Regions from separate parts of the Pseudomonas sp. ChxA genome, predicted to be linked through region 1. Evidence: riboswitches for the same ligand, from Rfam matches in the RefSeq annotation. Region 1 holds a riboswitch; each other region holds the start of a gene.
The links. Region 1 has a riboswitch for cobalamin ahead of cobO (cob(I)yrinic acid a,c-diamide adenosyltransferase). Riboswitches for the same ligand answer to the same signal wherever they lie in the genome.
Positions count from the first base shown of each region.

Region 2: linked by a shared signal. The riboswitch ahead of P5706_RS13565 (CbtB domain-containing protein) and the one ahead of cobO (cob(I)yrinic acid a,c-diamide adenosyltransferase) in region 1 are both predicted to bind cobalamin.
Region 3: linked by a shared signal. The riboswitch ahead of P5706_RS18960 (CbtB domain-containing protein) and the one ahead of cobO (cob(I)yrinic acid a,c-diamide adenosyltransferase) in region 1 are both predicted to bind cobalamin.
Region 4: linked by a shared signal. The riboswitch ahead of P5706_RS10400 (ABC transporter substrate-binding protein) and the one ahead of cobO (cob(I)yrinic acid a,c-diamide adenosyltransferase) in region 1 are both predicted to bind cobalamin.

Region 1 covers NZ_JARPMK010000001.1:2,004,473-2,010,300, forward strand. The annotation lists gene P5706_RS08925 (C40 family peptidase) at 1-38, shown strand, start outside; gene P5706_RS08930 (C40 family peptidase) at 183-722, shown strand; gene P5706_RS08935 (PQQ-dependent sugar dehydrogenase) at 1,564-2,877, opposite strand; cobalamin riboswitch at 2,977-3,227, shown strand; gene cobO (cob(I)yrinic acid a,c-diamide adenosyltransferase) at 3,307-3,918, shown strand; gene P5706_RS08945 (cobyrinic acid a,c-diamide synthase CobB) at 3,915-5,297, shown strand; gene bluB (5,6-dimethylbenzimidazole synthase) at 5,294-5,828, shown strand, end outside.
Region 2 covers NZ_JARPMK010000001.1:3,017,380-3,023,207, forward strand. The annotation lists gene P5706_RS13545 (class I adenylate-forming enzyme family protein) at 1-820, shown strand, start outside; gene P5706_RS13550 (MFS transporter) at 858-2,183, shown strand; gene P5706_RS13555 (hypothetical protein) at 2,249-2,503, shown strand; gene P5706_RS13560 (CbtA family protein) at 2,649-3,377, opposite strand; gene P5706_RS13565 (CbtB domain-containing protein) at 3,397-3,609, opposite strand; cobalamin riboswitch at 3,642-3,771, opposite strand; gene P5706_RS13570 (histidine phosphatase family protein) at 3,807-4,361, shown strand; gene cobF (precorrin-6A synthase (deacetylating)) at 4,407-5,162, shown strand; gene P5706_RS13580 (alpha/beta hydrolase) at 5,174-5,828, shown strand, end outside.
Region 3 covers NZ_JARPMK010000001.1:4,285,659-4,291,486, forward strand. The annotation lists gene cobN (cobaltochelatase subunit CobN) at 1-143, opposite strand, end outside; gene cobW (cobalamin biosynthesis protein CobW) at 147-1,208, opposite strand; cobalamin riboswitch at 1,301-1,500, opposite strand; cobalamin riboswitch at 1,543-1,763, shown strand; gene P5706_RS18960 (CbtB domain-containing protein) at 1,861-2,049, shown strand; gene P5706_RS18965 (CbtA family protein) at 2,061-2,762, shown strand; gene P5706_RS18970 (cobalamin biosynthesis protein) at 2,759-3,151, shown strand; gene cobM (precorrin-4 C(11)-methyltransferase) at 3,221-3,967, shown strand; gene nfuA (Fe-S biogenesis protein NfuA) at 4,176-4,760, opposite strand; gene P5706_RS18985 (fatty acid cis/trans isomerase) at 5,281-5,828, opposite strand, start outside.
Region 4 covers NZ_JARPMK010000001.1:2,323,223-2,329,050, reverse strand. The annotation lists gene P5706_RS10405 (M24 family metallopeptidase) at 68-931, opposite strand; cobalamin riboswitch at 992-1,185, shown strand; gene P5706_RS10400 (ABC transporter substrate-binding protein) at 1,301-2,311, shown strand; gene P5706_RS10395 (FecCD family ABC transporter permease) at 2,308-3,312, shown strand; gene P5706_RS10390 (ABC transporter ATP-binding protein) at 3,309-4,073, shown strand; gene P5706_RS10385 (GNAT family N-acetyltransferase) at 4,114-4,599, opposite strand; gene P5706_RS10380 (GNAT family N-acetyltransferase) at 4,599-5,054, opposite strand; gene P5706_RS10375 (alpha/beta hydrolase) at 5,126-5,828, opposite strand, start outside.

The sequences.
Region 1 (5,828 bases):
TCGCCATGGCCCCGACTACGGTTACCGCTAGTAAGTAAAGTTAAAGTGATACTTGAAGTTTGACGTGTAAGCGCTAGAATCCCTGGACATTGTTGTAATCCGTTCGCGCGAGCTTTGCTTGCGCGTTCTGGTTTTCAGCGTTCGGCAGCGAAAGCCGCATCCAGATCAGGATTGTTCTGCCCATGTCGACCTCAGCCCGCCTCATTCTGCTGGTATGTGCCGCGCTCCTCAGCGCCTGCGCAAGCCGTCCACCGCCGCCTGCGCCTGTCGCGGTCAAGCCCAAGCCGGTGTTCAACTATTCCACCCAAAATTTCTCGCCAGCCGCCGAAGACGTGCTCTTCCGTGCGCTGGGCCTGGTCGGCACGCCTTACCGTTGGGGCGGCAATACGCCGGACTCCGGGTTTGATTGCAGTGGCCTGATCGGCTTTGTGTACCGTGACGCCGCCGGCATCAGCCTGCCGCGCACCACCCGTGAACTGATCGTGATGCGCGCTCAGGATGTGAGCGAAAACAACCTGCAAACCGGCGACTTGATCTTCTTCGCCACCGGCGGCGGCTCGCGAGTCAGCCACGCAGGTATCTACGTGGGTGAAGGGCGCTTCGTACACGCCCCGCAAACCGGCGGTACGGTGAAGTTGGACACCTTGTCCAAGGCCTATTGGCAGAATGCCTACCTGAGCGCCAAGCGCGTGCTGCCGGCGAGCCTGGCGCGTAATCCTTAAGTCACTCAGGCCCAAGTGTGGGAGCTTGCTTGCCTGCATTGGTGTACATATCCGTTGCTGCGCTAACGGCCACTTAGGGTTCCGCCCTTACGGCGGGTCACTTTTGCAAGGACCGGAATGCCGGCCCAGTCAAAAGTAACCAAAAGGTCCTCGCCCCAACACTCGGTGCCTCGCTATGGCTCGGCATGCCCGCAATCCGCCAGTGATTTGGGGGGGGGCGCCGCGATGGGCCCGCTGCGATGGCATCAACTCGGTGTGTCTGAGACACCGAGGTGTCTGCATCGCAGGCAAGCCAGCTCCCACAGAAAAGCAGTTCTTCAGTGTATTCAGATAGGCTTTTGCTTTGCACTTGATCTGGCTTTTGCTTCAACCACTCAGGTCGGCTTTCAGGCCGCCGTGCTTTAGATCTTGATCTTGATCTGAGACGCCCCGTTAACCACGATGGCCGAACGCAGGCTTGAATCCGTGGGTAACCCGGCAGGACGCCGGGTTAGCCGCGCTGGGCCAAGGATGGCCCATCGCGGCGGCCCACGGTGAGGGCACACCGAGCCTAAGCGAGGTGCCGAGTGGTGGGGCACAGACCTTTTGGTTACTTTTGGGGCGTTTGCCAAAAGTGACCCGCCGTAAGGGCGGAACCCTAAGCAGCCGTTACCGCAGCAACGGATATACACCCCTACTGCCAGGATAAAACACCCCAACACCCCAGACGCCAATATCTGTGTAGATGCCTATGCTGCGATGGTATCGCCTCGGTTTAACTGAAAGGCCGACGCGATCCCATCGCAGGCAAGCCAGCTCCCACACAAACCCCACATTTAGTCTGAGGCAGGCTCAGGTTCGGCTACTTAGCCGCCGACACCCGCCACACCTTATTCCCCACATCATCGGCCACCAGCAAATCCCCTTGCTGATCAATCACCACGCCCACCGGCCGGCCCATGGCTTTCTCGTCTTTATTGAGGAACCCGGTCAGCACGTCCACCGGCTGCCCCTTGGGTTGCCCACCCTCGAACGGCACGAAGATCACCTTGTAGCCACTGTGCGGTTTGCGGTTCCACGAACCATGCTGGCCAATAAATGCGCCGTTGCTGAACTGCGCCGGGAGTTTGCTGCCCTCGGCAAACGTCAGCCCCAGGGAAGCGGTATGCGGCCCAACGGCATAGTCCGGGGCGATGGCCTTGGCGACCAGGTCGAGGTTTTGCGGTGAGACCCGCACGTCCACATGCTGGCCGTAATAACTGAAAGGCCAGCCGTAGAACGCGCCATCCTTGACCGAGGTGATGTAGTCCGGCACCAGGTCGCTGCCGATCTCATCGCGCTCGTTGACCGCCGTCCACAGCTTGCCGCTCTGCGGTTCCCAGGCCATGCCATTGGGGTTGCGCAGGCCGGAAGCGAAAATCCGGTGCTGGCCCGTGGCGCGGTCGACCTCCCAGATCGCCGCGCGGCCTTCCTCCGCCGCCAGGCCGTTCTCACCGACGTTGCTGTTGGAGCCGACACTCACATACAGCTTGCTGCCGTCCTTGCTGGCCACCACGTTTTTGGTCCAGTGGTGGTTGATGCTGCCGCCCGGCAGGTCGACCACCTTGGTGCCGACCTCCTTGATCGCGGTTTCACCCGGTTGATAAGGGAAGCGCAGCAGCTTGTCCGAGTCGGCGACGTACAGGTCGTTACCCACCAGCGTCATGCCAAACGGCGAATTGAGGTTCTCTAGAAACACCGTGCGCGTCTCGGCCACACCATCATGGTCGGCATCGCGCAGCAGTGTGATGCGGTTCGGGCTTGGCACGCCCGCGCCGGCGCGGCCCATGACTTTCTCCATCACCCAGCCACGAATGCCGGTGGCGTCATCCGGCTTGGGTGGCGAATTGGTTTCGGCGACCAGCACATCACCATTGGGCAACACGTAGAGCCAGCGCGGGTGATCCAGGCCTTCGGCAAACGCCGCCACTTGAGTGCCGGCGGCGGCTGTCGGCTTGGCGCCTTCCGGCCAGCCGATCGCCGGGGCGATGTTGACGGTGGGGATCAGGGTTTTGTTCGGCTCCGGCAGTTTGGGCGATGGCCCGGTGCCGTCCGAGACCTGCAAGGTAGAGCTTTCACCGCAGGCGGCGAGGGTGCCAGCGAGCATGATCAGTAAGGCGAGTCTGGTTTTGTGCATGGTTTTCTCCTTGATACCTGTAAAGGTAGAGAAGCACGGCAGTCGGATGGTTCAAGTGCAAGGCCAGCTTTAATTGACGCTCCACCCCCAACCCACTAACCTTCGCCGCTTGTTCCAGGTGCTCTGTGGCCCATGTGCCGACAGAGTGAAACAGGGAAGCCGGTGAGTGAGCGCGCTTGTACACAGCGCAGCCGCAATTCCGGCGCTGCCCCCGCAACGGTAAATGAGTGAAAACGGTGCATTTTGCCACTGTATCCGCGTGATATGGGAAGGCGCACCGTTGGCCTGCTCGCGCTATAAGCCGAGCGCCACTTATGAGCCCGGAGACCGGCCTGGATCATCCAACAGCATCACGGTGGGCGATGCTTGGCTGTCTGTTTGTGTTTTTCCTGCCCGCCGTTTTTTGTCCAGCCCCAACGGAGAGCTGCCATGACTGATTCCCCCGACCGCGACGAACGCCACCTGGCGCGCATGCTGCGCAAAAAAGCCGTGATCGACGAGCGTATCGCCAATTCCCCCAACGAATGCGGTTTGCTGCTGGTGCTGACCGGTAACGGCAAAGGCAAAAGCAGCTCGGCGTTCGGCATGCTTGCCCGCGCCATGGGCCACGGCATGCAGTGCGGCGTGGTGCAGTTCATCAAGGGGCGCAACAGCACCGGCGAGGAACTGTTCTTCCGGCGCTTCCCCGAGCAGGTGCGCTTCCATGTGATGGGCGAAGGCTTCACCTGGGAAACCCAGGACCGTCAGCGCGATATCGCTGCCGCCGAAGCCGCCTGGGCGGTTTCCCGCGAATTGCTGCAAGACCCGTCAATCGGCCTGGTGGTGCTGGACGAATTGAACATCGCCCTCAAGCACGGCTACCTCGATCTGGACCAAGTACTCAGCGACCTGCAAGCCCGCCCGCCGATGCAGCACGTGGTGGTCACCGGCCGTGGCGCCAAGCCTGAACTGATCGAAATGGGCGACACCGTCACCGAAATGGGCATGCTCAAACACGCGTTCCAGGCCGGTATCAAGGCACAGAAGGGCGTCGAACTTTGAATCAGCCCCGTCATTGCCCAGCCGTATTGATCGCCGCTCCGGCGTCCGGCCAGGGCAAAACCACCGTTACCGCCGCGCTCGCTCGCTTGCACCGCAACCTGGGGCGCAAGGTGCGCGTGTTCAAATGCGGGCCGGACTTTCTCGACCCGATGATCCACGAGCGTGCCAGCGGTGCGCCGGTGTATCAGTTGGACATGTGGATGGTCGGCGAGCAGGAAAGTCGCCGCTTGCTGTGGGAAGCAGCCGGCGAGGCTGACCTTATTCTCATCGAAGGCGTAATGGGGCTGTTTGACGGCACACCGTCAAGCGCCGACCTGGCGCGGCACTTTGGTGTGCCGGTGCTCGGGGTGATTGACGGCACCGCGATGGCTCAGACCTTCGGTGCCTTGGCATTGGGCCTGGCGCGTTATCAGCCGGACTTGCCGTTCGCCGGCGTGCTGGCTAATCGCGTCGGCACCTTGCGTCACGCGCAACTGCTCGAAGGCAGCCTCACTGAAGGCCTGCGCTGGTATGGCGCATTGTCCCGCGAAACCGGGATTGAATTACCGAGTCGTCACCTGGGCCTGGTGCAAGCCAGTGAACTCAATGACCTCGATGCCCGCCTGGATGCCGCAGCCCAGGCGCTGGGCAGCAGCTGCGAAGTGGCGTTGCCGCCACCGGTGACGTTCGCCGCGCCGCAGCTGATTGAAGCTGAGCCGCTGTTGGCTGGTGTACGGATTGCCGTGGCCCGTGATGAAGCCTTCGCGTTCACCTACGGTGCCAGCCTGGACCTGCTGCGGGCAATGGGCGCTGAGTTGGAGTTTTTTTCGCCGATCCACGATCACCAATTGCCCGACGCCGACAGCCTGTACCTGCCCGGCGGCTATCCCGAATTGCATCACCGGGCGCTGTCCGAAAACACCTCGATGCTTGCGGCTATCCGCGCCCATCATGCGGCCGGCAAACCGCTGCTGGCGGAATGTGGCGGCATGCTCTACCTGCTGGATTCGCTCACCGATGTGGAGGGCACCCGTGCCGAACTGGTCGGCCTGCTGCAAGGCGATGCGGTGATGCAAAAGAAACTCGCGGCCCTTGCCCTGCAAAGTGTCGAGTTGCCGGAAGGCGTGCTGCGTGGCCATACCTATCATCACTCCTTGACCAGCACCGAATGGCAGCCGATTGCCCGTGGCCTGAGCCCCAATGGCGGACGCGGGGCGGAGGCGGTGTATCGGCAGGGGCGGATGACGGCTTCTTATGTGCACTTTTATTTTCCGTCGAATCCAACGGCGGTGGCCGCACTCTTTGCGCCTGTCATGAGCAACGCCTTCGCGAGCAAGCCCGCTCCCACAGGAGAATGCATTCCAGATGTGGGAGCGGGCTTGCCCGCGATAGGGCCATGACCAACAACGCCTATCCCCAAGCCGACCGCCAAGCCGTCTACCGCGCCATCGCCGAACGCCGCGACATGCGCCACTTCACCGGCGGCACAGTCGCGCCCCAATTGCTGCACCGCTTGCTCCAGGCCGCTCACCAGGCGCCCAGCGTGGGCCTGATGCAGCCCTGGCGGTTTATCCGCATCAGTGACCGACAACTGCGTGGGAACATCCAGCAGTTGGTGGAGGAAGAACGCGTGCGCACCGCCGAAGCCTTGGGCGAGCGCTCCGATGAGTTCATGAAGCTTAAGGTCGAAGGTATCCACGACTGCGCCGAAGTCTTGGTGGCTGCATTGATGGACGACCGCGAGCGCCACATCTTTGGCCGGCGCACCTTGCCGGAGATGGACATGGCGTCGTTGTCTTGCGCGATCCAGAATCTCTGGTTGGCCGCCCGTGTCGAGGGCCTTGGCATGGGCTGGGTCTCGCTGTTCGAGCCACAAGCGCTGGCCGACCTGCTGGGCCTGCCGCCCGGCGCCAAACCCCTGGCCGTGCTGT
Region 2 (5,828 bases), 1.0 Mb from region 1:
TGTATCGCTGTTCGCCGCGCCGACCATGGTCAAGCGCATGGTCGAACAAGCGCGGCGCCAGGGTTATGGTGGCGACGGCATCAAGACCATCGTCTACGGCGGTGGCCCGATGTACCTGGCCGATCTGTGCGAGGCGCTCGACACTTTCGGCGCACGGTTGGTGCAGATCTACGGCCAGGGTGAAAGCCCGATGACCATCAGCGTATTGCCGCGGGCACTGATCGCGGACCGCCAGCGTCCGGGCTGGTCAACCTTGGCGGCCTCCGTCGGCCACGCGCAAGCCTGTGTTGAAATCCGCATTCTCGACGCCCGGCACCAACCGCTGGCGCCCGGCGAGCGCGGTGAAATCGCCGTGCGCGGCGCCACGGTGATGCAAGGTTATTGGCGCAACCCAGAGGCCACCGCGCAAACCCTGGTTGATGGCTGGTTGCTCACTGGCGATATCGGCTTTCTCGACCCGGCCGGCTACCTGACCCTCACCGACCGCTCCAAAGACGTGATCATCAGCGGCGGCAGCAATGTGTACCCGCGTGAAGTCGAGGAAGTGCTGGTGCAGCATCCCGAGGTGTCCGAGGTGTGTGTGGTGGGCGAGCCGGACGCGCAATGGGGCGAGTCAGTGGTGGCCTTTGTGGTCACACGCAGCGGGCAGGCGCTGGACGAGGCCGAACTCACCGCGTGGTTTCTGCAGCGCATGGCCTCGTTCAAGAAACCCAAAAAGTATGTGTTCAGAGCTGATTTGCCCAAGAACAGTTACGGAAAAACTCTCAAGACCGACTTGCGGCAGTGGTTGAAAGCAGCGAGTATCGCCGCGCTTTCCTAGTTTTCATGGACAGAACAACCGACAAGGAGTCCCTTCGATGGGCAATACAGCGCAAGATACGCAGCGCAAGCGCCGCCGTGCATTTCTCGGTGCCACCTCCGGCCACTTGATCGAGTGGTACGACTACGGCGTCTACGGCTTTCTCGCCGTGTACATCGGCCAGGCGTTTTTCGTCTCCGATGATCCCACCACCAGCCTGCTCGCCAGTTTCGCGGCGTTCGCCCTGAGCTTCTTTATCCGGCCTTTGGGCGGGCTGTTCTTCGGCCCGTTGGCGGACAAGATCGGCCGACGCAAAACCCTGATTATGGCGCTGGTGATGATGACCGGTTCCACCGTAATGCTTGGCCTGTTGCCCACTTACGCGACCCTTGGCATAGCCGCGCCAATCCTGCTGATCCTGGTGCGCTGCGTGCAGGGCTTTTCGGCGGGCGGCGAAATCGGCACCGTCACCAGCTTTATCTCCGAATACGCCGGCCCTGGCCGCCGTGGTTTTGCCACGTGCTGGCTGATGGTCACCGCTGTGCTCGGCCTGCTGCTGGGTGGCGCCGTGGCTAACGGCATGACCTGGATCCTCGGCGCCGAGATGATGCAGGAATGGGCCTGGCGCGTGCCGTTCCTGATCGCGGCGCCGTTGGGCTTTATCTCCATGTACATCCGCCTCAAGCTGGAAGACAGCCCGGAGTTTCTGGCCCTGCAACGCGCCGGGCAAACTTCCCGCGCACCGTTGCGTGAGGTCTGGCAGTGGAAGCGCGCGATCGCTTTGGTGTTCTTCATCATCACCTTGCACAGTTCGATCTTCTATCTGGTGCTGACCTTCGCCTCGACCTACATGGCCAAGATCCTCAAGTTCGACAGCGGCACCACCTTGCTCTATGTGTTTGTCGCCAGCTTCTCGGCGGCATTCGTGATGCCGTTTGGTGGCGCCTTCACCGACAAATACGGGCGCAAGCCGTTTCTGATGGTGATCGGCACCCTGGCCACGCTGGCGATGTTCTGGCTGTTCAAGTCGGCACCCACCGCCACGCCCGCGTCGTTCTTCGCGCCGTTGATGACGGTGGCGATCCTGTTCGGGCTGTACGCCTCATCCACCTACGCGCTGATGAGTGAGTTGCTGCCCACGCGCATCCGCTCCACCGGGATTGCCGTGGCCTATAACGTGCCGGTTGCGGTGTTTGGCGGCAGCGCGCCGTTGATCTCCACCTGGCTGATCAAAGTGACGGGCGACATCACTTCACCGTGGTACTTCTACGTGGCCACCGGTGTGGTATCGCTGATTGCCCTGGTGGTGTTGCGCAAAGAAGATTTTGTTGCCAGCGCTAGCCCGGTGGTTGTGCCGCCTGCGGCGGCAGCAGCGCTGGCCTGATTGCTCAGGGACGTTGGGGTTTATAGTCACTGCTGGGAAAAAATACGGCAGGGAGCCGATCATTCATGAATATCCGCAAAAAGCATCTTCAGGGCCAGGCGTCACCGCCAAACTGTCTTTCACATTCGGGGCACCGCCTGCGGGTGGCGCTCAAGGCGTGCGAAATTCCTCCGACGGCCTTTGCCGAGTGGTTGCGCATCAGTCCGCAACGTTTGAACAATTGGTTTTTGCGTGGTTTGCCGGGTGCACATCTGGAGGGGCTGGCGCGTGCGTTGAGTTTGAGCAAGGAGTGGCTCGAGACGGGGGAAGGGGAGCCGTAGCCCGGCGGCCAAGTAGCCGACCTGAGTGGTTGGATCAAACGCGAAAGGCGGATCTGGATACACTGAAGATCTGATTTTCTGTGGGACCTGGCTTGCCGAATCGTCGCACCGCTGCGAGCCAGCTCCCACAGGTTTGCTCAAAATCTCAAGAGCCAAACCGCGCCCGAGGCTGACTCAGCTTACGCTCGGCCACAGCACCAAACACCAACCCCAAGGTCGTCCACAGCACCAGCTGAATCCCCAACGACGCCACGCGAAACTTCCACAGCAGCACCGCCGAAAACTGCTCCGGCACTTCGTTGATCACCGGAAACAGGCTACCCGCCACCGACACAATCACGATATACAGCGCCACCCCGAGGATCGCCCCAGCCCACACACCACGGCTGGCAATCAGCTTGCGGGCCGCGTTGACGGCAATCACCGCCGCCACCACCGACACCAGCAGCATCAGGAAAAACAGCTTGGTACGCTGCGCTATCGTCTCAGGATCGCCCACCGACGGCGGATTGGCCGGGTATTTAAGCCCAGGCACCACAATCAGCGTCACAAACGCCGCCAACGCCAACAGCGCCGCCAAGCCACGCGGGCCGACCTTGCCGATACGGCCCAGGGAATAGGCGAACACCAGGGCGAAGATACCGCCCAGTGACACGCTGTACACCACCACACCAGTGAACAGGCCGAAGGTGCTTTGCACTTCACGGCTCACCAGTTCTTCTTCCGGCGCATCGCCGTGCATCTGTGCCATCTGGTCTTCGAAGGCGATGGCCTTGTCGATCTGCGGCTCACCAAAGGTCTTGGCGAAGCCAAACGCCAACACGCCGGCGAGCAAGCCCACCAGCATCCCGCGTACGAGTAAATGCCCTGTCATGTTGTGGCTCTCTTATGAATTAATGGCAGGGAAAACCCAGCAGGTGACGACCGTCGTGTACAAACTCGTGCACGTACATGCCTTTGAACACGGCGGTGGCGCCTTGCTCGGCGCCGACAAAGTAGATCGCCAGCATCAGCAGCAGGCCGCCAAAGATCGCCCAGGGCAAAATCTCGCCCAGTGGGATCGTTGGCACATAGACATCAGGATGGGTTGCAGCAGTAGTAGCCATGAAAACCTCCAGGGATGACGCGTCCCGAAATGGATAGCGATAGGGCTGAAACAGGGTCTGGCTTACGGCTAAAAGGCCGAATACAGTGGCGCGACCGCGCCGGGATTGAACCGGCTTCCTGTTTCATGTTTGTTGTAACATATTGAAACAACTTCGCGAGTCTACGCTGACTGCGCAACGAAACAGAGTGAATTGTGATGCAGGCCACCCGCTTGACCTTGATTTGCCACGCTGTCACGCCGCTGCAAAAGCGCGGGCGTTTTCCCGATGACGAGTCTGTCGCGATGGAGTGGCAAGGTGCGGCGTTATCCCTGGCGGGGCGTTTCAAGAAAACCCTGCGGTTAGTCAGCGCGCCCGAGGCCAGAACCCGTCAGACCGCAGGCCTGTTCGGTGCCGACGCGCAGATCGAAAGTGCTTTGCGTGACGCTGATTTCGGCGCCTGGAAAGGCCAGGCTATCGATCAATTGGCCCCCGACGCCTTGGCGGCCTGGATGACCGACAGCACCGCCGCACCCCATGGCGGTGAATCGGTAGAGCAGCTATGCACGCGGGTCGGGCACTGGCTCAAATCCCTGGAAAGCCACCCCGGCCATGTCGTGGCCGTCACCCACCCGTTCGTGATCCGCGCCGCCATGCTGTACGTCCTGCAGTTTCCCATCTCGATGTTCTACTTGATCGACGTCGAGCCGCTGTCCGCCACCGAGCTGCGTTTCAACACGGTGTGGCGCCTGCGCCTGGAAACTCACGCCTAGGGCCATGAACATGGCAAAATCCACGCCCCGCAATGAGAGCACCCCATGAAACGCATCCTGATCATCGGCATTGGCGCCGGCAACCCTGACTACATCACGATGCAGGCCGTAAAGGCGCTGAACCGCACCGACGTGTTTTTTCTGATGGACAAGGGCCAGAGCAAAGACAAGCTGATCGACCTGCGCCGCGAGATCTGCGAAACCTACATCACCGAGCCCGGTTACCGCTTCGTCGAGGCCGATTGCCCCGAGCGCGTGCGCGGTGATATCGACTACACCACCGCCGTGCAGGACCTGAACCGCGACAAGCAACTGACCTTCGAGCGCATGATCAACGAGCAAATGGCCGACGGTGAAGTGGGCGCTTTCCTGGCGTGGGGCGACCCGGCGCTGTACGACAGCACCATCCGCATCTTGCAGGCGATTCTGGCCAGCGGCCGTTGTGCGTTTGAGTTCGAAGTCATTCCTGGCATCACCAGCGTGCAGGCTTTGGCGGCCCAGCATAAGGTGGCGCTCAACCGCATCGGCCGTTCCATCGAGATCACCACGGGGCGCCGGTTGGCGGCGGGGCAGGCGAGTGATGCCGACACCTTGGTGGTGATGCTGGATGCCGAGGACTCCTACCGCACTGTGGCCGACCAGGATATGGATATTTACTGGGGCGCCTACCTGGGCACGCCGGATGAAATTCTTATCAGCGGCAAAGTCAGCGAAGTGGCCGACGAAATCCAACGGGTGCGCAAGGCGGCGCGCCTGGAAAATGGCTGGATCATGGACACGTATTTGTTGCGCAAACCTTGAGGTTGATGCCCATGTTCAAACTGTTCGCCCTGGCGCTGGCGTTAGTCGCTGGTGCCGCCCACGCTGATAATGCCTTGCACACCGATTTGCCGTTGGCCTACCTGGAGCAGACGCAAAGTGATGCGCGCAACCAGCCGTTAGTGATCTTTCTGCATGGGTTTGGCAGTAACGAGGAAGACTTGTTTGGCATCAAGGACGCGTTGCCGTCCACCTGGACCTATCTGTCGGCCCGCGCGCCGATGCCGGTGGACCCCAGTGGGTATCGCTGGTTTGCGCGCAAACCCGGAGAGGGTGATTACGACGGCGAGACCGCGGATTTGCAGCGTAGCGCCCAGCTGATTGAAGACTTTGTCAGCAAGGCCACGGCCAAGTACCACACACGCAGTGATCGGGTGTTTTTGGTGGGGTTCAGCCAGGGCGCGATCATGGCGTATGAAGTGGGCTTGCGAAAGCCTGCCATGGTGCGCGGGATTGCGGCGTTGAGTGGCAGCGTGTTGCCGGTGCTCAAGGCTGAGCTCAAGCCTGATGAGCCATTGAATCGCCTGGCGATTTTTATCGGCCATGGCACGTTGGACCAGGCGCTGCCGTATGCGTCGGCCACCCGCGCCAATGAGGTGTTGCTGGGGCTGGGCTTGAAACCCGAGTTTCATGGGTATATGGGCATGC
Region 3 (5,828 bases), 2.3 Mb from region 1:
GGCAACTGCTGGCCAGCCTCGGCCAACAGTGCAAGGCTGGAATCACCGCTGCACAGGATCACCAGCTCGGCAGGAGTTTGGCCAAGGTCGGCAATATTGTCGTCCGAAACGAAACCGCCCGGCTGAGTCCTGAGCAGGTGCATGGGCTAAACGCTGAGTGCTGCGCGCAATTGCGCTTCGAGGCCCGCCGCGTCCAGTTCCTGGCCGATCAGCACCAGGCGTGTGATGCGCGCTTCGTCGGCGCCCCAGGCGCGGTCAAAATGCTTGTCGAAGCGCGTGCCCACACCCTGGATCAGCAGACGCATCGGCTTGTTCGGGATCGCCGCGAATCCTTTGACGCGCAGGATGCCGTGCTGCACCACCAACTGGGTCAGGGCGTCGAGCAGCAGTGCTTCGTCGGCCTGCGGCAAGTCGATGGAGATGGAGTCGAACGCATCGTGGTCGTGATCGTCTTCACCGTCGTGGTGATGATCGTGATGGCTGTGGCGGCCGTCGATGTGTTCTTCGGAACCGGCGCCCAGGCCGATCAGCACGTCCAACGGCAAACGACCGCTGCTTGCTTCGATGATCTTCACCGCCGGCGGCAGCTCCTCGGCGACTTCCAGGCGCACGCGGGCCAGGTCTTCGGGGCTGATCAGGTCGGATTTGTTGAGGATCACCAGGTCGGCGCTGGCCAGTTGGTCGGCAAACAGCTCGTGCAGCGGCGATTCGTGGTCCAGGTTCGGGTCGAGTTTGCGCTGGGCATCAACCTGGTCCGGGAAGGCGGCGAAGGTGCCGGCGGCCACGGCCGGGCTGTCGACCACGGTGATTACCGCGTCAACCGTGCAGGCGCTGCGGATTTCCGGCCACTGGAAGGCTTGCACCAAGGGTTTTGGCAGGGCCAGGCCCGAGGTTTCGATAAGGATATGGTCAAGGTCGCCGCGACGTGCCACGAGTTCACGCATGACCGGGAAGAATTCTTCCTGCACGGTGCAGCACAGGCAGCCGTTGGCCAATTCGTAAACGCGGCCGTTGGCTTCTTCTTCGGTGCAACCGATGGAGCACTGCTTGAGGATCTCACCGTCAATGCCCAGTTCGCCGAACTCGTTGACGATCACGGCGATGCGACGGCCTCGGGCGTTGTCGAGCATATGGCGCAGCAAGGTGGTTTTACCCGAACCGAGGAAGCCGGTAACGATGGTGACGGGGAGTTTGGCCAGTGTTTTCATCGGATGCCCTTGGGGGCGGGCAGACGGGACGATAGACCCTGCGACGGCGCGCAGCAGCGGATTTCGTCACCGGATCACCCCGCCCGGTTAAGTAGAAAATCGGTTACGAGGCAGGTCTCCTGGCTTGGGGTTTGCAGGTCTTGCGACCCGCGCTGGCTGCGCCTTCCCGCCGTTATGGCAGTGGCGTGGCAGGCAGATAAACCCTTTACAGTTGCGGGGGCAGCCGCGGCTTGTACCGCGTTCCCTTCTTAGCTTCGGCGTGGGCCGAAGAACCTCGAAGGTGCAAGGCTACAGGGGCTCGCGGCATTTGACTACCGTCGCCCGCCCATGCTCTCCTACACATCTTGTTTCGGGTGCCCTTCACAGGGTGAAACGGGAAACCGGTGAGTCATCGCGTAATGACGAGTCCGGTGCTGCCCCCGCAACGGTAAGCGAGCGAAGCGTCACAACCACTGTGCCTGTAGGGCATGGGAAGGCGATGCTTGATACGGCCCACCTCTTTCCCCAAGAGCGCCCCTCGCAAGCCCGGAGACCGGCCCGAAAAAATCAGATAACAAACCCGCGGTGGGCGGGCGCTGTTCGGAACCCTGCGTGCCTGGCTCGCGGGGTTTTCATGCGCTCGTGTCACCCTGAAACCCTGAAGGGACGCGCCATGTCGATCATCAGCAGCACCTCGCACACCGCCAGCAGCACCGCCACCTTGAGCCAACGCCTGAGCGCCGCCATCGGCGCGTCGATCCTTGGCGCGTGCCTGGTGTACTTCGCCGGCTTCTCGCATATCGAGGCGGTGCACAACGCCGCCCACGATACCCGCCACAGCGCTGCGTTCCCGTGCCACTGAGGCCTGCCGACATGATCAAGCGTATTGCCCAAACCGCAGGTTTCACTGGCCTGCTGGCTGCCCTGTTGCTGACCCTGCTGCAAAGTTTCTGGGTCGCTCCGCTGATTCTGCAGGCGGAAACCTTTGAAAATGCCCCGGTCGCCGAAGTGGCGCACGAACACGCCGCTGGCGCCGCAGCCCACACCCACGATGCCGAAGCCTGGGAGCCGGAAAATGGCTGGCAGCGTGTGCTGTCGACCACCGGTGGCAACCTGGTGGTAGCGGTCGGTTTCGCGCTGATGCTGGCCGGCCTCTACACCTTGCGCACGCCGACCCGCACGGCTCAAGGGTTGTTGTGGGGCTTGGCCGGTTACGCAACCTTTGTACTGGCACCCACCCTGGGCCTGCCGCCGGAGTTGCCGGGCACGGCTGCCGCCGACCTGGCGCAACGGCAGATCTGGTGGATCGGTACCGCGGCCTCCACCGCCGCCGGTATCGCGCTGCTGGTGTTTGGTCGTAGCTGGCTGCTCAAGGTGTTGGGCGTGGCGATCCTGGCCGTGCCCCACGTGATCGGCGCGCCGCAACCGCAAGTGCATTCGATGCTGGCACCCGAAGCCCTGGAAGCGCAGTTCAAGATCGCCTCGCAACTGACCAACGTCGCCTTCTGGCTGGCCTTGGGCTGGATCAGCGCGTGGCTGTTTCGCCGCAACCGCGACGGTCAATACTCGGCATGACACTGGTGGTCGGCCTGGGCTGCCAGCGGGGCTGTGATGTTCACGCCCTGCTCGGCCTGTTTGACGCAGCCCTCGCCGACGCCGGCATTGAACGCCAACGCATCACGGCGCTGGCAAGTATTGATCGCAAACAGGCTGAACCCGGCCTGCTGGCCCTGGCCCGACTGCTGGAACTGCCTTTGCAGTGTTTCAGTGCAGAACAATTGGCCGGTTTTGCACAGCGCTTGAGCCACAAGTCAGCCGTCGCTTTTGCGCATACCGGTTGCTATGGCATCGCCGAAAGCGCCGCCCTGGCCCTGGCTGAACAGTTGTCCCAGCGCCCTGCCCGCCTGTTGATCACGCGCAAAAAAACCGCCCAGGCCACCTTTGCATTGGCGTGCGCCGACTAAAATCCCGATAATTGCCCTCCTCGATCATGAGCAACTTTCATGCTCGCCCGTTTTTCAACAGGAACTCCCATGACCGTCTACTTTATCGGCGCAGGCCCCGGCGACCCGGAATTGATCACCGTCAAGGGCCAGCGGCTGATCCGCAGCTGCCCGGTGATCATCTATGCCGGCTCCCTGGTGCCGGCGGCGGTATTGCAAGGTCATCAGGCTGAACAGGTGGTCAACAGCGCCGAATTGCACCTGGAACAGATCATTGAGCTGATCAAGGCAGCCCACGCCAACGGCCAGGATGTGGCCCGCGTACACTCCGGCGACCCGAGCCTGTATGGCGCGATTGGCGAGCAAATCCGTTATTTGCGTGAGCTGGGCATACCGTTCCAGATCATCCCCGGTGTGACGGCGGTGTCGGCTTGCGCAGCGTTGCTGGAGACGGAGCTGACACTGCCCGACATCGCCCAAAGTGTGATCCTGACCCGTTATGCCGATAAAACCAGCATGCCGGTGGGTGAGGCATTTGACAGTTTGGCGCAACATGGCACGACGATGGCGATTCACCTGGGGGTCAACCATCTGGAGAAGATCGTCGCCGAACTGCTGCCGCACTACGGCGCGGACTGCCCGATTGCCGTGGTACACCGCGCGACGTGGCCGGATCAGGATTGGGTGGTGGGCACTTTGGTGGATATTGCCGCGAAGGTGGCGGCCAAAGGGTTTCGGCGTACGGCGTTGATTGTGGTGGGCCGGGTGCTGGCCAGTGATGGTTTCAGCGAGTCGTCGCTGTATCGGGCAGGCCATGCGCACCTTTACCGGCCCTGAATCACAGAAACAAAATGTGGGAGCTGGCTTGCCTGCGATAGCGGTGTGTCAGGTACCGGATTTGTTGGCTGATAGGCCGTCATCGCAGGCAAGCCAGCTCCCACAGTTGATCTTCTTTGTTAAGTAGACCGTTTAAGACACAGAATTTAAAGCATAAAAAAACGGCGCTCACGGGGCGCCGTTTTTTTCTTTGCAGTGAACACCTTACTCAATAGTAGGCGTTTTCTTTCTGCGTGTGGTCGGTCACGTCACGCACGCCCTTAAGCTCCGGGATACGCTCGAGCAAGGTGCGCTCGATACCCTCACGCAAGGTCACGTCCGCCTGACCGCAGCCTTGGCAGCCGCCGCCGAACTTGAGCACGGCAATCCCGTCCTCGACCACATCGATCAAGCTGACCTGACCGCCGTGGCTGGCCAGCCCCGGGTTGATTTCGGTTTGCAGGTAATAGTTGATGCGCTCGTTGACCGGGCTGTCGGCGTTGACGTTCGGCACCTTGGCGTTGGGCGCCTTGATGGTCAACTGGCCGCCCATGCGATCGGTGGCGTAGTCGACCACGGCGTCATCGAGGAAAGCTTCGCTGAAGTTGTCGATGTACGCAGTGAAGCTTTTAAGCCCCAGGGCGGTGTCTTCAGGTTTCTCTTCCCCAGGCTTGCAGTAGGCGATGCAAGTCTCGGCGTACTGGGTGCCAGGCTGGGTGATAAAGACGCGGATGCCGATGCCTGGGGTGTTCTGCTTGGACAGCAGGTCAGCCAGGTAATCGTGGGCGGCGTCGGTAATGGTTATGGCAGTCATGGAAACTCCTCACAGGCTTGCTCGGAGTTTACGCCAAATTGTTACGCAGGTACAAAGTCCTAGTGTTTTTGTCGGGATAGTTTTTTGTTTGGGCGCGAGAGGTGTGTTTATCCGTTATTTGGATAACGGCTGAGTAGGGTTCCGCTCTTACAGCGGGTCACTTTTGTAAAGACCGGAATGCCGGCCCAGACAAAAGTAACCAACATGTCTTCATCGAAAAGGATGTAAGAGCCGGAGCAACAGCAGAGCCATACTCGGTCAAAGGTGGGAGCTGGCTTGCCTGCGATGCAGACACCTCGGTGTATCAGGTACACAGAGTTGATGCCATCGCAGGCAAGCCAGCTCCCACAGAAAAGCCGCTCCCAGGTGTCTGCGAATCCGCTTTTCGCTTTTGATCTGAGACGCCCCGTTAACCATGTGTCCGGTCCGTACAGGGCGTTTGCCAAAAGTGGCCCGCCGTCAGGGTGGAACCCTAAGCCACCATTACCGCAGCAACGGATACATCCCCCCACCACCCCACTCACAAATTCTCATACCGATTCATATCCAGCACACCCTCTTCCACCGGCGTAGTCTCACGGACGTACTGCGACAGGTCGTGAAAGTATTGCCAGAACAGCGGATGACTGCGCCGCACACCCCACCGATCAACAATTTTCTCGAACCGCTTGGCATCCTTGGCATTCTCCATCGCCACCACAAACTCGGGCACTTCCTGGGCCGGAATATTGAAGATGAAGTTCGGATAGCTGCTAAGCACACCCGGATAGATCGTCACCGTATCCAGCCCCGGCTGATAGCGATAAGCCTCGCCCAGCAGAAACGCCACATTGCTGTGCGCGCGGTTACGCAGCAGGCTGTAGACCACGCGCTTGCCGCTGGCGGTCTCGATACGCAGCATGGTTGCCTCAGGCAACTGATCAATCACCTTGAGCCCCGCCGCCGGGCGCGATGTCAGCCGGCTCAATGCCTGCTCCGCGTCCTGCAACGCCGGGTCGAGACCATCGCGCGAGCAATAAGCACCCGTGCAACGGTTGATCGGATCCGGGCTGGCATTCAAATCGCCGT
Region 4 (5,828 bases), 320 kb from region 1:
AAATAATATCATTGAGCCATCACCGAATATCACCCCATCGCCGGAATATCGCAGGGCGGTACGCGCGTCAATCCAGCATCCGGCTAAGCAGCCGGTGCCCGTCTGCCGTCACCTCGACCATCGCCGACAGCATCACGCCGTCGGCGCCATCTGAGGAAAGCAGGCTCCAAAAATCTGGCGGCTGATACCTCACACCCACTGTGCCCGCCTTGGCGATCACATACACGTTGAGCACCTGTCCGGGTTGCATCAATGGGCTGTCACCCTCGACCTTGTAACCGAGCACCTGCGGCTTTTGTATGCGCGCCTGGCCCATGGCGTAGCCCGCAAACTCACGCACCGCAACGGCCTGGCCCGCATCCAGTTCCTGCTGTATCGCCGCCCCCACATTGGATAGCCGCTGACCACCCTGGACGTGGGCGACCCCATTTGCCAGCGCACGGCGCGCCGTGGCCAGCAATTGGCGCTGCGCCGGGGTGGCATTGGCTGTGGCGAACGTCCAGACCTGAGCAACATGGGCCTGGGCCGACGCCGCGATCAACTCCACTTTTACCAGCGCCGCGTCCGGGAACGGCACGTCGGTGGGCGGCGCGGCGCTCACCTGGTTATTCACCGACACCCCCACCGCTGCCGGGTAACCGCGAAAGCCGAACATCATCGGCAACCAGCCGTGCTGCGCGTACTGCTCAAGTAAAAAACCCTGCACCGCAGTGCCGGTGCCGCCCTTGCGGATCATCGGCCCGACCTTGAGCAGCAGGTCACTGGCCATGGGCGCCAGTTTTGTTTCCTCGGCGAGGATGGTGGCGTCGTCCAGTTGGGCAATGGCATGGGCCCTGGCACTGATCGCGTCGGTGAAGCGCGTGAGCGAGAGGTCGGCGGCGTAGGCGTTTACGCAAAACAGCAGGGGCAATATGCCTATACGTAACAACATAGTCTTCCTTGAGGCAGGTCTGGGCGCAGGCGGATTGTACCTGCACCTTAAGCCTGAGATGGACTACCATACCGCGCCGGTTCCCAAACGGGACTAATAGGGAATTCGAAGCGCTGCCCATCGCGCCAATCGAAACTGCCCCCGCAACTGTAGGTGCCGAGCCTGCTCCCCACTGCCACTGGACCACGTCCGGGAAGGCCGGAGCGAGGCGACGACGCATCAGTCAGGAGACCTGCCGGCAAAGCGTTATCACTAACCGGCGGGGTGTCCGGGAAGGACATCCGCGCCCTGCAAACCTGCAGCGTTCAAAGGTGTGTTTCCGAGCCGTACCTGCCCTGTTTCCCGTACGGTTCACTCGGAGATTGCCCCATGCTGCTACGCGTTTGCGCCCTGATCACCGGCCTGGGCTTTTGTGCCCTGGCCCACGCCACGCCGACTCACTACCCGCTGACAGTCGAAAACTGCGGCAGCAGCGTCACCTTCCAACAGGCCCCGGCACGCAGCGTCACCATTGGCCAGGCCGCCACCGAGATGCTCTACGCCCTGGGCGTGGCGAATAAAGTCGTCGGCACCTCGCTGTGGTTCAACAGCGTATTGCCGCAGTTCAAGGCGCAGAACGACAAGATCGAGCGCCTGGCCGACAACGAGCCGAGCTTCGAAGCCGTGATCGCCAAGCGCCCGCAACTGGTGGCCGCCGAGCTGGAATGGGTGGTCGGCCCGCAAGGCGTGGTCGGTACTCGCGAGCAATTCCATGAACTGAAGATTCCCACCTACGTGCTGCCCTCCGACTGCGAAGGCAAGGACAACCTGGTGGGCGCTGACGGCACGCGGCTGGAGCCGTTTCGCATCGACACGATTTATAAAAGCATCAGCCAGTTGGCCGAGATTTTCGACGTGCAAGCGCGCGGCCAACAGTTGAATGACGAACTCAAGGCCCGCCTGGCCAAGTCCGTCGCCACCGCGCAAGGCAAAGGACTCAAGCACGCCAGCGCACTGGTGTGGTTCTCCAGCAGCGAAATGGCCGCCGACCCGTATGTGGCCGGCCACAAGGGCATCCCCGAATTCATGCTGCAAACCCTCGGCCTGAACAACGTGGTGCAGTCCGATGAAGAATGGCCTGCCGTCGGGTGGGAAACCATCGCCAAAGCCAACCCGACTTTCCTGGTGATTGCGCGCATGGACCGCCGCCGCTACCCCGCCGACGACCATGAAAAGAAACTCGCCTTCCTGCGCAGCGACCCCGTGACCCGCAACATGGACGCGGTGAAAAACAACCGCATCATCATCATTGACGCCCTGGCGTTGCAGGCCAGCCTGCGCATGTTCGACGGACTGGAACAACTGGCCGCTGCCATCGACGGCTACGACCTGCCCAAATGACCCGTACCCTACTCGCCCTCGCCGTGTTACTGATGGCCGTGCTCGCCGGCACCGCCATCGGCGAAACCGCAATCGAACCGCAGGTGGTGTTGCAGGTGCTGGCCAACAAACTGTGGGCCGCCGGTTACGTGCTCGACCCGATCGACGAAGGCGTGGTGTGGAACTACCGCCTGACCCGCGCCCTGGTCGCCGCCGCGTGTGGCGCCGGGCTGGCCACTTGCGGGGTGATTTTGCAGTCGCTGCTGCGCAACCCATTGGCCGATCCGTACCTGCTAGGCATCAGCGCAGGCGCCTCGACCGGCGCAGTGTTAGTGGCATTGATAGGCGTGGGCGGCGGTTTGATTTCGCTGTCGGCGGGCGCGTTTGTCGGTGCCATGGCGGCATTTGCCTTAGTGATTCTATTGGCACGGGCCAGCGGCTCAGCCAGCGGCACCGGCCAAATCATCCTCGCCGGCATCGCCGGTTCGCAGCTGTTCAATGCCCTCACCGCGTTCCTGATCACCAAGTCCGCCAGTTCCGAACAGGCACGCGGCATCATGTTCTGGCTGTTGGGCAACCTCAGCGGCGTGCGCTGGCCCTCGGTGTGGCTGGCGGTGCCGGTGGCGGTCGTAGGCTTGGCAGTGTGTTTGTGGCATCGGCGTGCGCTGGATGCGTTCACCTTCGGCACCGACTCGGCGGCTTCGCTGGGTATTGCGGTGCGGCGTGTGCAGTTTGTGCTGGTCGGTTGCGCGGCGTTGGTGACCGCGGTGATGGTGTCGATTGTCGGCTCCATCGGTTTTGTCGGGCTGGTGATTCCCCACGCCGTGCGCCTGCTGCTGGGCACCGGACATTCGCGGTTGCTGCCCGCCAGTGCGCTGGGCGGCGCGTTGTTCTTGATCGCCGCTGATGTGCTGTCGCGCACCTTGATCAAAGGCCAGGTGATTCCGGTGGGCGTGGTCACGGCGCTGGTCGGCGCGCCAGTGTTTGCGCTGATCCTGATTGGTCGGAGGAATGCCCGATGACGGTACTCAGTTGCACCGGCCTGGGCTTCAAGGTGCGTGAAGCGCAGTTGCTGCGCGACATTCAGCTTGAAGTTCAGCCAGGTGAAACCTTGGGCATTGTCGGGCCGAATGGCTCGGGCAAATCCACCCTGCTCAAATTGCTCGCCGGTTTGCGTGTACCCGCTTCGGGCGAGGTGTTGCTGGGCGGCCAGCGCCTGGGCAGCCTGTCGCGCCGGGCCATCGCGCAGCAATTGGCCGTGGTGGAACAGCAGGCCGACACCGACGACGCCATCCGCGTCTTCGACGCCGTGGCCCTGGGCCGCACGCCCTGGCTGTCGGCGCTGAGCCCGTGGTCTGGCGAAGACGATGCCATCGTGCGCCAGGCGCTGCATGATGTGGACGCCACCCACCTGGGCCAACGCGCCTGGCGCAGCCTCTCTGGCGGCGAGCGCCAACGCGTGCACATCGCCCGCGCGTTGGCGCAACGACCGCAGATCTTGTTGCTGGATGAGCCGACCAATCACCTGGATATCCAACATCAGCTGGCGATTTTGAAAGGCGTGCAAGCACTGCCGGTGACCACGCTGATTGCGCTGCATGACCTGAACCAGGCGCTGACCTGTGACCGTTTGGCGGTGCTGGATCACGGCTGCCTGGTGGCATTGGGTAAACCGCTGGAGGTGCTGACGCCGCAGCGGCTACAGGAGACATTCGGGGTGCAGGCGCATTACCTGACGGACCCGTTCGACGGCGCGCAAATCCTGCGGTTACGCCCAATTTAACTGACTCTGTGGGAGCTGGCTTGCCTGCTCCCACCTTGATCTATAAATACCGCTGCATATGCGTGGTCTGCCACACCGGGTCGGCGTCGACGTCGATGACCTCAAAGCCCTGCCGCCGCCAAAAATCAATCGCACCCGGCAAAAACGGATGGGTGTGCAGGTAAACCACCGCCACCCCATCCGCCTTTGCCTTCGCCTCTAACGCGCGATACAACCTGCCCGCCAGGCCAAAGCGCCGAAAAGCCGGGCGCACAAACAGGCGCACGACTTCCACCGTTTTAAACCCCTGGTAATTCAACCGAGGGAAACGGCCGTCGTAAGGCAAGTAGCCGATCGCCGCGACGATCTGGTCATCTGCACGAGCGATCAGAAATTGCCCGCCGCCCTCAAGGTAGGTGGATTCAAATTGCGCCAAGTCGTCGGGCATCGCCGCTTCGCTGAGCTTAGGGAAAAGCTCGGCACGCGCTTGCAGCACAAAGGTCAGCACCTGGGGAATATCGGCAGCGGTGACCGCGTGAATGTTCATTACCCGCACGCTCGCTGGTAGAGAAGGTAGGCATTGGAGCCCGTCCCGACGCACACAAAACCTGCCTGCTCATACATCAGCCTGGCCGGGTTATCCGCCCGCACGCTCAAGCGCAGTTGCGTGAAGCCGCTACGCTTGGCCGCAACCGCATAAGCTTCCAGCAACACACGACCTATGCCCTTACGCCGGTACGCCTCGCTGACGCTGATGGTGCAAAGCTCGGCAGAATCGGCGTCGGGCGTCCATAACGAATAACCCGCAAACTGCCCCTCCAGCGTTGCCACTGTCAGCCGGTCAAAATTCTCGACCCACACGGCCAGGTTTTGCTCCAAGTGCAGCCGCCATGCGGACTCGTGAGCCGGCTCCCAACATTGGATGTAGGCCAACTCGCCGCGGTAAATCAGTGGCAGGTCGGTGACGATAGCCGGCCTGAGTGTCACGTGTAAGTCGCACATCGCACTGCCCTTGGTAACTGACGACAAGAAGGCTTGAGATTACCGACGCTGTGAAAAAAAGGGGGTTTCATCTAGTCCTGAGCGGCCTGCACCTTAATGTGAGCCGTAATCCACGCGCGGCTATGGGCAAGCACTGCCTGCGCCATCGCCACCGGAAAATGAATAAACCCATGGGCAGATTCCGGTAACAGATGGGCTTGCACCTCTGCCGCTATGCCCCAGCGTTCGGCGATCAGCAGCGTGTCGTCTTTAAGCGGGTCCAACTCCCCCACAAACATCAACGCAGGTGGCAGCCCTGTGAAGTCGCCATACAACGGTGACAACGGCGGCTGCCGACGTGCTTCATCACTCAACCCCGGCGTCAGCATGCGCAGCGCTTCAACCATTCCCGGTCCGTCCAGCAACAATGTCTCTGGCCCCGCCGTGCGCACGCTCGGTGTGCCGGTCAAGTCGTATACGCCGTAGTACAACACCGCACCGCGCACACGCTTGAGCAATTCAGGCCATTGCTTAAGTGCCAGCAAGGTTGCCGCCGCCAGATGCCCACCGGCAGATTCACCCACGACGAACACCGGCAGATCGGCAAACTCATCACTGCCGAGCAGCCAGCGCGCGGCATTCAGGCAGTCCTCCATCAGCCCTTCGACCGGCGTGTCCACCGCCAGCCGATAGTCCACCGACACCACCGCCACGCCGCACGCCTGCACCATACCCAGGTTCAGGTCGTCATCCATCTGTGCATTGCCGATCACCCAGCCGCCGCCGTGGATATCC